DNA from 2 places in the Paenibacillus sp. FSL R5-0345 genome. Region 2 is predicted to be linked to the other one. Evidence: a T-box and tRNA genes for the amino acid it is inferred to sense, from the RefSeq annotation. Region 2 holds a T-box; the other holds one or more tRNA genes.
What was found. A T-box is a leader RNA that pairs with one kind of tRNA and senses whether it is charged. The one in region 2 lies ahead of tyrS (tyrosine--tRNA ligase), so its partner is inferred to be a tRNA-Tyr.
Positions count from the first base shown of each region.

Region 1: it encodes a tRNA-Tyr, which carries the amino acid that the T-box ahead of tyrS (tyrosine--tRNA ligase) is inferred to sense. The anticodon was not compared.

Region 1 is NZ_CP009281.1:146,028-153,454, reverse strand. It holds gene R50345_RS00770 (acyltransferase) at 1-34, opposite strand, end outside; gene ppaX (pyrophosphatase PpaX) at 31-687, opposite strand; gene lgt (prolipoprotein diacylglyceryl transferase) at 693-1,724, opposite strand; gene hprK (HPr(Ser) kinase/phosphatase) at 1,737-2,675, opposite strand; gene R50345_RS00750 (ABC transporter ATP-binding protein) at 2,886-4,007, opposite strand; gene R50345_RS00745 (PucR family transcriptional regulator) at 4,122-5,216, opposite strand; tRNA gene R50345_RS00740 (tRNA-Lys) at 5,366-5,438, opposite strand; tRNA gene R50345_RS00735 (tRNA-Tyr) at 5,444-5,529, opposite strand; tRNA gene R50345_RS00730 (tRNA-Phe) at 5,539-5,611, opposite strand; tRNA gene R50345_RS00725 (tRNA-Asp) at 5,677-5,754, opposite strand; tRNA gene R50345_RS00720 (tRNA-Thr) at 5,768-5,843, opposite strand; tRNA gene R50345_RS00715 (tRNA-Val) at 5,877-5,952, opposite strand; tRNA gene R50345_RS00710 (tRNA-Met) at 5,961-6,037, opposite strand; tRNA gene R50345_RS00705 (tRNA-Ser) at 6,068-6,159, opposite strand; rRNA gene R50345_RS00700 (23S ribosomal RNA) at 6,242-7,427, opposite strand, start outside.
Region 2 is NZ_CP009281.1:3,905,160-3,912,586, forward strand. It holds gene R50345_RS17220 (ROK family protein) at 1-343, shown strand, start outside; gene R50345_RS17225 (anaerobic sulfatase maturase) at 408-1,652, opposite strand; gene R50345_RS17230 (hypothetical protein) at 1,866-2,153, opposite strand; gene tyrS (tyrosine--tRNA ligase) at 2,384-3,643, opposite strand; T-box leader at 3,744-3,973, opposite strand; gene R50345_RS17240 (Lrp/AsnC family transcriptional regulator) at 4,126-4,572, shown strand; gene R50345_RS17245 (acetamidase/formamidase family protein) at 4,656-6,206, opposite strand; gene R50345_RS17250 (DNA alkylation repair protein) at 6,485-7,294, opposite strand; gene R50345_RS17255 (Crp/Fnr family transcriptional regulator) at 7,404-7,427, opposite strand, start outside.

The DNA of each region.
Region 1 (7,427 bases), 3.0 Mb from region 2:
GACCTTCTACAGGATATCGGGTTACGTTTCTCACGATTCACTCGTTCCTCGTTCCACAATTTCTATAATATCCTTCATGTTATGGATGATATAGTCGGGATCATACTTGCGGAGAGTCTCTTCGCCTTTTAATGACCACGATACGCCAGCCGCATATACACCAGCAGCTTTTGCTGACTGAATATCAACCGTACTGTCACCCACCATAAGCGTTTTACGAGGATCAACGCCAAGGTTATTGACTGCCGTCAGAACAGGCTCTGGATGTGGCTTGGGTTCAGTAACATCGTTCACCGTCACAATCGTATCCATGTACTTTAGCAAATCAAACATCTCAAGTGATTTAATCGTTGTTGGACGAATTTTTGTGGTTACAATCCCCATTTTAATCCCACGACGTTTGAGCTCCTCCATCGTCTCATTCACCTGAGGAAAGGGACGCACTAACTCATCGTGATGTTCATAATTATAAGAACGGTAGGATCTTTCTAGCGCACCACTTACATCCTCAAGTCCAGAGAAGACTCTCATCTGTTGCTGAAGGGTCGTGCCCATATGCGGAATAATCTCTTCCCTGGTGAGTGGAGCCAGACCATTGTCCTTCAGCGCGTACATAAACGAACTAATAATTAGTTCATTCGTATCGACAATCGTTCCATCCAGATCAAAAAGAACGCATTCTATCATAAGCTTTACTGCTCCTTCTTATCTCCATCCGCAGGCTGTCCTTGTTCAGGTTGTGCCCCATGACGAGCTTTCTGCGGTGTATTTACTGCACTTTCTGGCACTACGGTATCTGCTTTGATCGGTTTAGTACATACGATAGGATCAGAATAATGTGCTTTAGGCTCTCCGGTGACCCTACGAATAATGATAAGCAGTACAGCTGCAACGATGATCAGTAGAGCAAGTAGCTGGGAAATACGGATATTTCCATAGCTTGGGTCCAAGTATCCTTGTTCAAAACCTAGCCATTCCATCGGTTTCCACAATCCGTTCATAAAGGATGCCAAACCTGCACTTCCATTAAACGCCAAGCTGTCCGTACGTATGGCTTCGATGAAGAAACGACCGATGGAATACCATATAAAGTAAGACATGAAGATCTCACCGGCACGCACAAATTTCTGACGACGGAGGACCATGAGAAGTGCGATGCCCAGTAAGCTCCAAAGAGATTCATATAGGAAGGTTGGATGATGAAAAGCATCCCCTATGTACATTTGGTTCACAATGAAGTCAGGTAAATGCAGTTTATCCCGTAAAAAAGACTCTTCAACCACGCTGCCGTATGCCTCTTGGTTGACAAAGTTCCCCCAGCGTCCAATCATTTGACCCGCAAGTAGTCCGGGTGCACAAATGTCAACGATACGCCAGAAGGGGTAGCCTTTATAGCGGAAATATATAATTCCACAAATAATGGCTCCAATTAATGCACCGTAAATGGCAATGCCACCGTTCCAGATCTTAAAGACATCTATTAAATTATCCTTATAATCCTCCCATTTAAATGCTACAAAATAAATCCGTGCCCCGATAATGGCTGAGGGCACACCTAGCAGCAGCATATCCATAAAGAATTCTTGTGGGATACCAAACCGTTTGCCCTCGCGGATCGCAAGATATAACCCCGCGAGTGCACCGAAACCTAGTATTAATCCATACCAGTGTACTTGCAGTGATCCAATTGAGAAGACAATAGGATTTAGTGCTAATGGGAACATTCTCTCACACTCCTAATCGAGATCATCCATATCTTCAGATATGGTCGCAGTTAACTTATTCGTAAACTGCAGGGCTGCATTAAAGCCCATTTGTTTCAGGCGATAGTTCATCGCTGCAACCTCAATAATAACAGCAAGGTTACGTCCTGGGCGTACAGGAATCGTTACAAGTGGAACATCGGTGTCGATAATCCGTGTCGTTTCCTCGTCGAGTCCAAGCCGGTCATATTGCTTGTCTTGCTGCCAAGCTTCCAATCTAACAACAAGTGTAATCCGTTTATGATTACGAATGGCACCCGCACCAAACAGTGTCATTACATTAATGATACCTACTCCACGGATCTCCAGTAAATGACGGATTAACTCAGGTGCTGTACCATGCAGCTGGTTATCTGAAGTCTGACGGATTTCTACGGCATCATCAGCAATCAAGCGATGTCCGCGTTTTACAAGTTCAAGTGCTGTTTCACTTTTACCAATCCCACTACTACCCGTGATTAGCATACCTACACCATATACATCACAAAGTACGCCATGGATCGTCGCTGTAGGGGCTAATTTTCCTTCTAAGAAGCTCGTCAACCGGCTGGAGAAAATAGTCGTAGCCATGGAGCTCCGAAGCACAGGAAGGGCCTTTTCATTACTTATGTCAATTAACTCCTGAGGCACATCCAAACCACGTGTAATTACAATACAAGGTGTGTTGTCATTACAAATTCCACGAAGTCGACTTTTCCGCTCAGCTTCAGGCAGCATGGAGAAAAAAGCGAGTTCTGTTTTGCCTAGCAATTGAACACGTTCTTCTGGATAATATTCAAAATAACCAGCAATCTCTAGTCCAGGGCGATTCAGGTCATCGACCGTAATGGGTCTCTTTAGACCTTCCTGGCCGGAAATAACCTCTAATTGAAAATGCTGCACCAATTCAGATACTTTTACTTTCTTAGCCATGTAAGTTCGTCCTTTCGTCACCTGCGGTATTTGTCCGCTTACTGCGTCCGGTTGGCAGCGATCTCATTACATTCCGGAGGTAATTCTCCTGCTATCTTAATTGATAACGCCTATGAATGCAATCTTAGCGCCTAACCAAACAGGGTCCATCTAAACAATAAAGCCACCCTTTCGGGTGGCTTTATCAAGAGAGAAAAGATCTTTACAATCTTATCCCAACAAAATGTTAGCTTCGGATTCTTTATCAAAGAAGTGAATTTTGTTCATATCGATAGCCAATTTTGGCTTGCTGCCTTCGCGAGTAGTGGAACGTCCATCTACACGAGCGATTACAGTAGATTTACCAAGGCCGCTCAAGTAAAGGAGCATTTCATGACCAAGGTTTTCAGTAACATCAACCAATGAAGTAAAGATTGTGTTCGGGGAAGCTTCCAAGAATACTGGCTCTTCATGGATATCTTCTGGACGAACGCCCATGATTACTTCTTTACCGATGTAACCTTTGTTGCGGATGATTTGTGCTTTTCCGCCTGGTACTTCAACATCAAGGTTCTCAGCACGGAAACGGATAGAACCGCTTACTTCAGACAAAGTACCATTGATAAAGTTCATTGTAGGGGATCCGATAAATCCAGCTACGAACAAGTTTGTAGGTTCATTGTACAACTCTTCAGGGGAAGCTGCTTGTTGAATGATACCATCATACATAACTACGATGCGATCACCCATTGTCATAGCTTCTGTTTGGTCATGCGTTACGTAGATACAAGTGGTTTCAAGGCGCTTAACCAGTTTAGTGATTTCAGCACGCATTTGACCACGAAGTTTAGCATCCAAGTTGGAAAGAGGCTCATCCATCAAGAAGACTTGTGGATCACGTACGATAGCGCGTCCCAAAGCGACACGTTGGCGTTGACCACCGGAAAGCGCTTTTGGTTTACGATCTAGCAAATGCTCGATATCGAGAATTTTAGCAGCTTCGCGAACTTTCTTGTCGATTTCATCCTTCTTCACTTTACGAAGTTTCAAACCGAAAGCCATGTTTTGGTATACGCTCATATGCGGATACAGGGCGTAGGATTGGAATACCATCGCGATATCGCGGTCTTTAGGTGCAACGTCGTTAACTACACGATCGCCAATGTACATTTTACCTTCAGAGATTTCTTCCAAACCAGCGATCATACGCAAAGTTGTGGATTTACCGCAACCGGAAGGTCCAACCAATACTAGAAATTCCTTATCTTTAATATCAAGATTGATATCGATTACTGTCGCTTTATCTGAACCCGGGTATTTTTTGAAAATATGCTCTAAACGTACGCCTGCCATTGTATTTCCCCCTCGAGTTAATTATTAATTAGTTAAAATAAAAATTCTGTTTCCTTGTACATTTATATTACCCCAGTCGTGACACGATGGCTATTTGTAAGGTTCACAAAAAACCTATTTCCTTTTCGTCACTTTATACAAAAGCATAGTAAGCTTCACAATAGCAGCGTCTCCAAAGCTTCTTACATCTGCCCCAGTCTCTTGTTTTATCTTATCCAGACGGTATAGCAGCGTATTACGATGGATATATAGCTTCTTGGCGGTTTCACTTACATTACAGTCCATCTCGAAGAAAGTCTCTAAGGTCAGCAGCATTTCTTTATCTGATAGTACAGAGGAATAATCACCAATTTGTCCAAGCAGCTGTTTACGGCGTACGTCAGGTATGCTGTTAACCAAACGTTCCAAATGCAGCTCCCAAGGTAAATGAATATACTCTCCTACTTGAAAAATACGACCAAGTACAATCGTCTCCCTGAGCAAAGCCACAGATCCTGTTAATCCCTTAACAGGGACAATAGCCGGAGCCACCGCCAAATGGAATACACCTACCCATTCACTTGCTATCAGCTCATGTAAACCCATACTAGTCTGTGCTAGAAGATCATCTACACTCTCTTCTTCATCATCCTTATCATCCCCGCCCATAAGCAATTCTTTACGGGCTAAAATTAACCATTCCTTTTCTTGAAGAGGAATAAGCAGGATTTCGTTCTCAAAATAGCTGCGCAACAATTTCATCAGTGAACGATAAGTTATCTGTGGGCTGTGTGCAATCTCACTACTAAGTAGGAATGGAATCATGTCACCGAACAGACGCCCCTTTAAGGTCATCTCATCCGGAATCTCAGTATCATTCTTCTCTTGCTCTAGCTCTGTGTTTAACCAGGCGCCAAGCTGCCGCGCCTCAACTTCGCCTTCTTCTCTAAGCCCTGTAGCTTTAAGTGCAATAGCAAAATTCCGAACTGCATAATTGACCAATTGTACTTCCAGAGAGCTTAGTCCTTCCATTTCTACCCAAACGGCGGTTATACGTCCGTCACTCTCATACAAAGGTGCCCAGAGATGGCCCTCATGGATTACCAGCTGATCCTGCGCTTCTAATCCCATGCTAAAAAGAGAAGCTGAATGCTGCCTCCCTAACTGCTTGATTCCGGTTCTCTTTCCGGTGAGCTGCTCTAATTTTTTCCGCAATGTCTCACTATCCATAGTCACCATGCTCCACCACTTTTGCTCTTTTCGCCTATTTTAGCATATTCTCTTATATTATGTTAATCGCTACATTAGCGCGCTACTATAATACAACTTCAAAACACAAAAAAAGCCATCACCTTATGGTGATGACTTTCTGTTTGGGATGAGCCATGAAGGACTCGAACCTTCGACACCCTGATTAAAAGTCAGGTGCTCTACCAACTGAGCTAATGGCTCATAAATGGTGGGGGATGATGGATTCGAACCACCGAACACGTACGTGAGCAGATTTACAGTCTGATGCGTTTGGCCACTTCGCTAATCCCCCAGGGAAAAGTGGCTCGAGACGGATTCGAACCGCCGACACGAGGATTTTCAGTCCTCTGCTCTACCGACTGAGCTATCGAGCCATATTAAATTGACATAAAAATAAAGTGGTAGTATTAAACTTCCCACCCTAATCTTGTGGAAAAAATGGCGGAACCGACGAGATTCGAACTCGCGATCTCCTGCGTGACAGGCAGGCATGTTAGGCCAACTACACCACGGTTCCGCATTAGTAATAATGGTGCCGGCGAGAGGACTTGAACCCCCAACCTACTGATTACAAGTCAGTTGCTCTACCAGTTGAGCTACACCGGCACGGTGTAAAAAGTGTTTCTAAAAAAGTAATAATGGTGGAGGCTGAGGGGATCGAACCCCCGACCCTCTGCTTGTAAGGCAGATGCTCTCCCAGCTGAGCTAAGCCTCCAGGTATTATGGTAGCGGCGAAGGGGATCGAACCCCCGACCTCACGGGTATGAACCGTACGCTCTAGCCAGCTGAGCTACACCGCCACAATAATTAGAAATGCTATGGATTGAAAATGGCGGAGAGAGTGGGATTCGAACCCACGCACCGCTTACGCAGTCTAACCCCTTAGCAGAGGGTCCCCTTATAGCCACTTGGGTATCTCTCCAAACGATATCAGTACCACAGCAATCCAAACAGGAATTTGACTCCCTGAAAACTGAATCCGAATTGAATTTGCATTTTAAGTATAGGATAAGCCCTCGACCGATTAGTATTGGTCAGCTCCATGCATTACTGCACTTCCACCTCCAACCTATCTACCTCGTCGTCTTCAAGGGGTCTTACTAATTGGGAAATCTCATCTTGAGGGGGGCTTCACGCTTAGATGCTTTCAGCGCTTATCCCGTCCGTACGTAGCTACCCAGCCATGCTTCTGGCGAAACAACTGGTGCACCAGCGGTACGTCCATCCCGGTCCTCTCGTACTAAGGACAGCTCCTCTCAAATTTCCTGCGCCCACGACAGATAGGGACCGAACTGTCTCACGACGTTCTGAACCCAGCTCGCGTACCGCTTTAATGGGCGAACAGCCCAACCCTTGGGACCTACTTCAGCCCCAGGATGCGATGAGCCGACATCGAGGTGCCAAACCTCCCCGTCGATGTGGACTCTTGGGGGAGATAAGCCTGTTATCCCCAGGGTAGCTTTTATCCGTTGAGCGATGGCCCTTCCATGCGGTACCACCGGATCACTAAGTCCGACTTTCGTCCCTGCTCGACTTGTAGGTCTCGCAGTCAAGCTCCCTTATGCCTTTGCACTCTTCGAATGATTTCCAACCATTCTGAGGGAACCTTGGAACGCCTCCGTTACTCTTTAGGAGGCGACCGCCCCAGTCAAACTGCCCGCCTGACACGGTCCCCGTACCCGATTAGGGCACTAGGTTAGAACCTAGATACGATCAGGGTGGTATCCCAACGGCGCCTCCACCGAAGCTTGCGCTCCGATTTCTACGGCTCCCACCTATCCTGTACAGATCGTACCCAAATTCAATATCAAGCTGCAGTAAAGCTCCATGGGGTCTTTCCGTCTTGTCGCGGGTAACCTGCATCTTCACAGGTATTAAAATTTCACCGGATCTCTCGTTGAGACAGCGCCCAAGTCGTTACGCCATTCGTGCGGGTCAGAATTTACCTGACAAGGAATTTCGCTACCTTAGGACCGTTATAGTTACGGCCGCCGTTTACTGGGGCTTCGGTTCATAGCTTCGGATTGCTCCTAACCACTCCCCTTAACCTTCCAGCACCGGGCAGGCGTCAGCCCGTATACTTCGCCTTGCGGCTTCGCACAGACCTGTGTTTTTGCTAAACAGTCGCTTGGGCCTTTTCACTGCGGCCCCCTCGTGCTATTCACACTACCGGGGCACCCCTTCTCCCGA
Region 2 (7,427 bases):
CCTCCAAAGATATAAAGTTTCGCCAGAGAAGCTGACTTATGATGTTCTTGTACAAGCCTTTAGAGATGGTAATCCACACGCACGTGAATTATTTACGCAAGCCGCCATTCACTTCGGTATTGGCCTCGCTAATGTCATCAATTTATTTCATCCTGAGACCATCATTCTAGGTGGTGCGCTCATCCACTCTCACGATTTGTTCTTCCAAACGGCAGTGGAGGTAGCCCAGAGAAACACTTATCGTTATCCTGAATACCAACCTCAATTTTCTCTAGGTACATTAAAAGAAGAAGCTGTGGTGACCGGTGCGGCTATAATGGTGAGAAATCACATGGTTCTCTAGCAACATAAAAAGGCCGTCCCACAACCATTTGCATGATTGTTGGGATGGCCTTTTTGAATCTGACCTATAATGGCTGACAGCAATTTTTGAATTTTTTCCCGCTTCCGCAGAGACATGGTTCATTTCGACCCGGAAGTGATTTTGCATTTTTCCTGAACTCCATCAGCTGCTCCGATCTAAGTCGGTTCGCAAGCATCATCATGCGTTCATAAGTATGTGAATAGAACATTTTGTAGCTGTGGCAAAAATAATCAACCTCATTACGATCCTTAACATCAAGCCAATTTCGGTTGCGCGGGCATCCCCCATTGCAAAAGCTAAGGTACTCACACTTATGACATGATTCTTTCATATCGGGCTTCATTAACAAAAAGTCATCATATACTGGGCTGGCAAGCAGCACTTCTAGATCGGTTTGGCTGATATTTCCTAACCTGTGCTCTTCATCGATAAAGAAATCGCAAGGGTAGGCATCCCCGTTCGTTTCAAGTACCATCATCTTCGGACAACATGAGTTGTGAACGCATAACTCCGGCTCACGATTCATGAGTACAAGAAGCATATTCTCGAAAATGCGAATGGGAAGCTCTGGATACCCCTCGTTGTACCACAAGTCAAATGTACGGCATAAAAACACTCCGTATTGTTCAGGTGTAATTCGGAAGCGTCCATGCATATCACTATTTTGTGAAACAAAATCCATGCAAGGGATAAACTGAATATAAGGAAATTTATGTTCTTGGTAAAATGACATCAACTCATCTGGTCTCGTCACGTTATCCTCATGAATCACCGTCAAAATGCTATACTCCACACCCTCATTCTGTAAATGACGAATTCCACGCATAACTAAATCATAACTTCCTTTTCCCGATCCCGTTATACGATGAGAATCATGAATAGGCTCAGGACCGTCCAGACTTATCCCGACCAAAAAGTTATACCGTTTAAAAAATTTCGCCCATTTCTCATTAATAAGCGTTCCGTTGGTCTGCAGCGCATTACTTATCATCGTATGAGGTGGAGCGTACTTCGCCTGCAGTGAAATCACTTGTTCAAAATACGGAAGTCCGGCTAATAGCGGCTCCCCTCCCTGCCAAGAAAAAGTCGCTATCCCTGAAGATCTACTCATGTACTGAGCGATAAACCGCTCTAAAAGATTCGTATCCATCACTCGGATCGGTTGATGAGGATGTCCTCCTGCTTTGCTGTAATAGCAATAATCACAGGCTAAATTACAATCCTCTGAGACGGTTTTCCACATGACATGAAGCGTCTCAGGCTTCGAGGTCTGTATGTATGTTGTCATACGATTTTGCCACTCCTATGTATTTTTTGTTAAAGCGCTTACTTATTGCTTCAATTAAATCATAGGTACGTATGTCAACGATGAGCAAAACATCATAGTTTGTCGAATATCCGGAGATAAAAAAACTGCACTCCCTATTGTCTGTTGAGACAAAGTAATGGAGGTGCAGTTTCTTTGAGGATGAGTCTAACGGTAGTTAGACACTACGTCTTATTAATTACGAACGTATTCTTTATTTGCTGTTTCCAACATTGATTTCCAATCCGCAAACTTCGTCTCCCTCACCACATGACGATCAAAAAGTTCATCAGGTATGTCATCAACATCTTCTTCTGACTTTACTTGAAAGTTCCCTTTGATTAGAAACTCATCGAAGCTCTTGCAATTGGAATACTTACTCATAAACGCTTCATTAAACAACTTCTCAAAAGAGATGTGATTGGGATCTTCTTGATTCATTTTCTGACCTTGTAGCTCATTCATCAATTCTTCCATGGTCATTGGTTTTTGTCTTCTCAAATTACCACTCCTAATTTTCCAATATGGTTTCAGACTATCATGTTAATCCATAAATCACACGAATCCTAAGCTTAACATAATTTTCACTATTTTACCTTTCGATTTTCAATTTAATACGTCGAAAAAAAGTCCCTAATCACAGAATGAGAATATCAATCCTAACAAAAAGCCTCCCTTATACATATAAGGAAGGCTTTTTCGCACTATTTCCTCTAGGACAATTTCACCAAGCTGTAGTTTTTCTTCCCTTTACGGATAATGATAAACCGGCCACCGATAGCTTCGCTAGCTGTAACTTCAAGTCCAACATCGCTAACTTTCTCACCATTCATGGAGATTGCTCCTTTGGTGATATCCTCACGCGCTTGACGCTTGGATGGCTCAATACCGAGATCAACTAGCCATTCCACGATATTCTTGGATTCCAAAGTCGTTTCGTAAGTCGGCATTTCCTTGAAGCCTTGCTCGATCTCATCAGCAGTTAGGGACTTGATATCTCCACTGAACAAAGCAGCAGTAATGCGTTTAGCTTGCTCTAGTAATTCTTCACCATGCACGAATCTTGTCATTTCTTCGGCAAGTGTTTTTTGCGCTTCACGTTTATGCGGTTCGGTCTGTACTTTTTCAGCAAGCGCATCAATTTGCTCTTTAGACAGGAATGTAAAGTACTTCAAGTATTTCACAACATCACGGTCATCAGTGTTCGCCCAGAACTGGTAGAACTCAAATGCCGTCGTTTTGTTCGGATCCAGCCAAATGGCTCCCCCAGCTGATTTACCGAATTTCGTACCATCGGCTTTCAACATCAGTGGGATAGTAAGTCCAAATGCTACAGCCTCAGAGCCTTCTTTTCTACGGATTAAATCCAGACCGCTTGTAATGTTCCCCCACTGATCCGAGCCACCAATTTGCAGCTGCACATCTTCATGTTTGTATAGATGCAGGTAATCTAGAGATTGCAGGATTTGGTAGGAGAATTCTGTAAAGGAAATTCCGCTGTCCAATCTGCTCGCTACAACATCCTTGGCAAGCATCGAATTGATGCTGAAGTTCTTCCCGTAGTCACGCAAAAATTCGATAACATTGATTTTATGCGTCCAATCGTAGTTGTTGACCATGCGGATTTGATTATCGCCATCGGTCACGAACAGTTTTTTCATCTGAGCAGTAAGTGCATCAACATTCGCTTGCACTTGCTCCAATGTTTGCAAAGAGCGCTCGGACTGGCGTCCACTTGGATCACCGATCGTACCAGTAGCACCACCAATTAGAATTACTGGGCGGTGTCCCGCAAGTTGGAATCTCTTGAGTACCATGAACGGAATCAAGTGGCCAATATGCATACTGTCACCCGTTGGATCTACACCGCAGTACACTGAAACGGATTTCTGGTTGGTCAATTCTTTAAGCCCTTCGGCATCGGTTTGTTGATTGATGGCATCGCGCCATTCTAGTTCGTCGATAATATTCATTGCCTAACACCCCTTAAATTAGTAGATAACCTATTGATGAAGTGAAACATATAAACCCTTATATTTAAAAAACAAAAAATCGCCCCTTGTCTATTGTAGACATAGGGACGATTGAATAACCGTGTTACCACCCAGATTGCATCAATGAAACATTAAGCTAAAGCACAGCATTGATGCCACTCGTGACGAGATATCGTTCGCCATTCCGCTCGGGGTTAGCCGAGATACTCCAAAGTGTAATTCGTACTCTTAGTGTGTACCGGGTTTCATCAACCCCCGGCTTTCTGGAACAGGGACTAAGCTACTACTGGGCTTCTTCAACGTATATCGTTTATAAGATTACAGCCAGTATAGAGAAATAATTCTTCAATGTCAACTATCTTAAGCTGAGAATCCTAAGACACACTCCTGCTGTGATGCACTACTAGGCATTTCCATCTTTTTTCTGTTACAATTACGGAAAAAGAGGTGAACGAATCCGCATGCTTGATCCTATCGATAATCATATTTTGCAGCGGCTGGCCCAAAACAGCAGAATATCCTATACTGATCTGGCTAAAGAAGTTAATTTATCCAGTGTAGCGGTAAAAGACCGTATTGATCGGCTCGTCAACCAAGGAATCATTGAGCAATTTTCTATTGTCATTAGCGCGGAGAAGCTTGGCAAGAAAATTTCCGCTTATCTGGAACTTGAAGTAGAGCCTGCTCATTTAAATCATATTGTCGAAGTCCTGAAAGAAAACGAACGCGTTGCAGTACTTTATGAAATGACTGGTCCTTGCATTCTTCACATCCATATTCTGGTTGAGAATCTTGAAGAGATGGAACGGTTTATGCATGAATCAATCTACTGTCTGGATGGTCTAGTACGTGTAGAAAACCAAATTTTATTAAAGCGCCACAAAAATCAGGATGGTCTAAATATATAAAAAAAGAACCGGCTAAATAAGACGGTTCTTTTTCTTAAATGGATACTGAAGGATATAATCGAATAATTGCTAATTAATTCACTCTACTCTGTTTTAGATAGCTTAGCTTTATAAAAATTCGCAAAATATTCGCTGACCTCAATCTTCTCTTTTACAACTTCTATTGGAGCAACGAGCTTAACGATTTCACCATTGTACACTCCTGTCGTCGCCCCGACTTTCATCTCAAGCACATTGTTATTGTAGCTTATAGTAACTGTCTGAGTAGTCGGTTTCCAACTCACCTTCGCACCAAAACCTTCAAAGCTGCTACGTAATCCCACAGCCTTACGCTCCGAATCACCGAATTGACCTTTATCGATCAAAGCATGCACTCCCCAGTTTCCATCCACTACTTGTGTGATTCCGAAATCCGTTGACACAGACATCAGGGAGTACGCTTCATCCTCGCTCAAATTCATTCCGTCCATTAAAAAATCTTTTGTTTTATGAGCAGCATCTTTCATCGCTTTGTCGATGGATGAGTTTTTAAAGATATCTTTTTGTGCACTAGCTCCAAGTGCCTCCAAATAATTCGCGTAACTGAACCCATGTACGACCCATTCATTCTCGTTCTCTAGTAATGGGAAACTTAATCCATTCAGTTTTTTGTTAAGCGTCGCTTTTTTATGAAGAACGACTTGAATATCACCCGTCACGGATGTCTCGATAGCAGTTCCGTTAATTTCGGCATCCCCTTGCCCCGCATGCGGATCACCAATCGACAGTAGCGCCCCTGGTACAGATACAGGATAATACATCGTTGCACCTTCAGTAATACGCCAATCATCTACGTTGCCACCATTGTAAGAAGGGGGTACTGAATCTACGATGTCCGCTTCTTTAGGTGCAACACCCATTGTACCGAAGTGTAGACGTACCGGAATTTTCACACCTTTCAATACATCAAAGTTCTTATCAATCGTATTATGGTCTACAATTACGCCTGGGTAGTCGATTGTCGGGTGCACTTGACCATCCGGATCAGTCTGAACAGTCCATTTATAATTATAAACAGCTGTTGCATAATCTGTTCCACCCTCTGTATCCATCTCATAGATGGTGACCACTTCACGTTTTTTCGGCTCCTCCACCATATCTCCGTACAGATAACCCCAGTTCGCCGCGGCATTCACGCCATAGGTTTTGCCAGCGTATTTGTCATTGCCATTAGGTCTTAGCTTCATGTCCAGAATTTTCACTTCCAGAACATCCCCTGGTTCAGCACCTTCTACAGCAATAGGTCCCGTCATAATATGTACGCCTGGCCCGCGAAGCGCTTCGTTCTTCTCCCCCTTTATCCAGTGAAAAATATCTTCGACTCCCGCATCCCCCTTAATCATTCGATCGTAATCATCACCGGAATGATGGGTAATGGCTTCAACCGTTACAATATCACCTGATTGTACCGTTAAAGCTGGATCACCCTTACCGATATTCCCCCACCGAACAGTCTCAGAATTTGCCTTCAGCACATGCGTTATCGGTGTATTCTGACCTTTATTTGTGTCAGCATACATAACATTAAATGATGTTCCCGCTAGTAAAACCGCTGATAAAATAACACTGGTTTTGCGAAAAGTTTGTTTTTTCATAATTTTATCCTCCTCAGCTTATTTTAATGTTAGTTTATATAACATTTTGTGTTTTTGAGTATAACAGATGATTTAAGGATTAACAATATAAATATTTTCTCTATTTTTACTTTAAATAATAAATCGCAATGATTATGTACCTTTAATAATCCAAGCCAACACCTTTGAGACTGCTCGTTTGATATTCTTGCCTTCCCCTTTTTTAGCAATAAAAAACGCCTTCACTTATGAACAAAGTGACGACGTTTTATCTCAATTAAAAGTGAACCTTTTTTTCATTATTGATTAGTAATACTTCTTGTAGCCCGGGTTACGATCCGTTTCGTTGCCTTTGTATCTGAGGACATCAACCAATTCTCACTAAGCTGCAGCACCCAATCCGGATTGCTTTTACTCGCATCGTTCAACCAATTACTTACAGAATCCTGAACGTATTTCACTGAATCTGACTTCAGTGGTTCTAATAGCGGAAGTGCAATTACCGGGTCCTCTTTAAGCGCAGTAATATGCTTCGCCCACACACCATGCGGCCGCGTCAATTCGATCGCATATCTCCTTATATTCGGATCTTGATCATGAACCCAGCGCTCTAATAACTTAATAGATTCGTGCAACTCTGTAATTACTGATTCCCTTAAAGCCATCCATGAAATCTCGCGTACCCCAAAATGATCATCCGCTGCAAAAGGACGGATAGCCGTTAGCTTTTGCGATAAACTTAAAGATTGATTTAGACCTATCATATAGGCAGCCCAACAGCGGACACTATCGGAAAGATGCTGCGCTAAAGCTGTGAATAAAGAGGATTGTTCCCGCTCAGATTTACTCTCTAATACCTGTTGTAACTCACGCGCAATGGCTGGTATCAGCTTCATGATTCTCTTTTCGGATAAATCGCTCAGCCTTTGCAAAATAGGGTTGGATTCCTGTCCAAAACCTAGCTCGTCCATCACTTTTTCCAGCAGCACAAGATGATCCACAGCAAGCCATTCCGTTAAATTTACAGTCTGTAATTGTCCTTTATGTAACAGTTCAACAACCTCAGTCGGAATATCGCTAACTTTTCGAGCTCCCTTCCTATGCTCCATAGAAATCGTCCCTTCATCTATGATTTGAAAGCTTAAATCACCTTCATGTCATATTTAGGATACCGTTATTTCTAAAAATAAAGCTGTAATCTCGTTTACATCTCGATTGCTATGTTATATTTCTTTCCAAAAT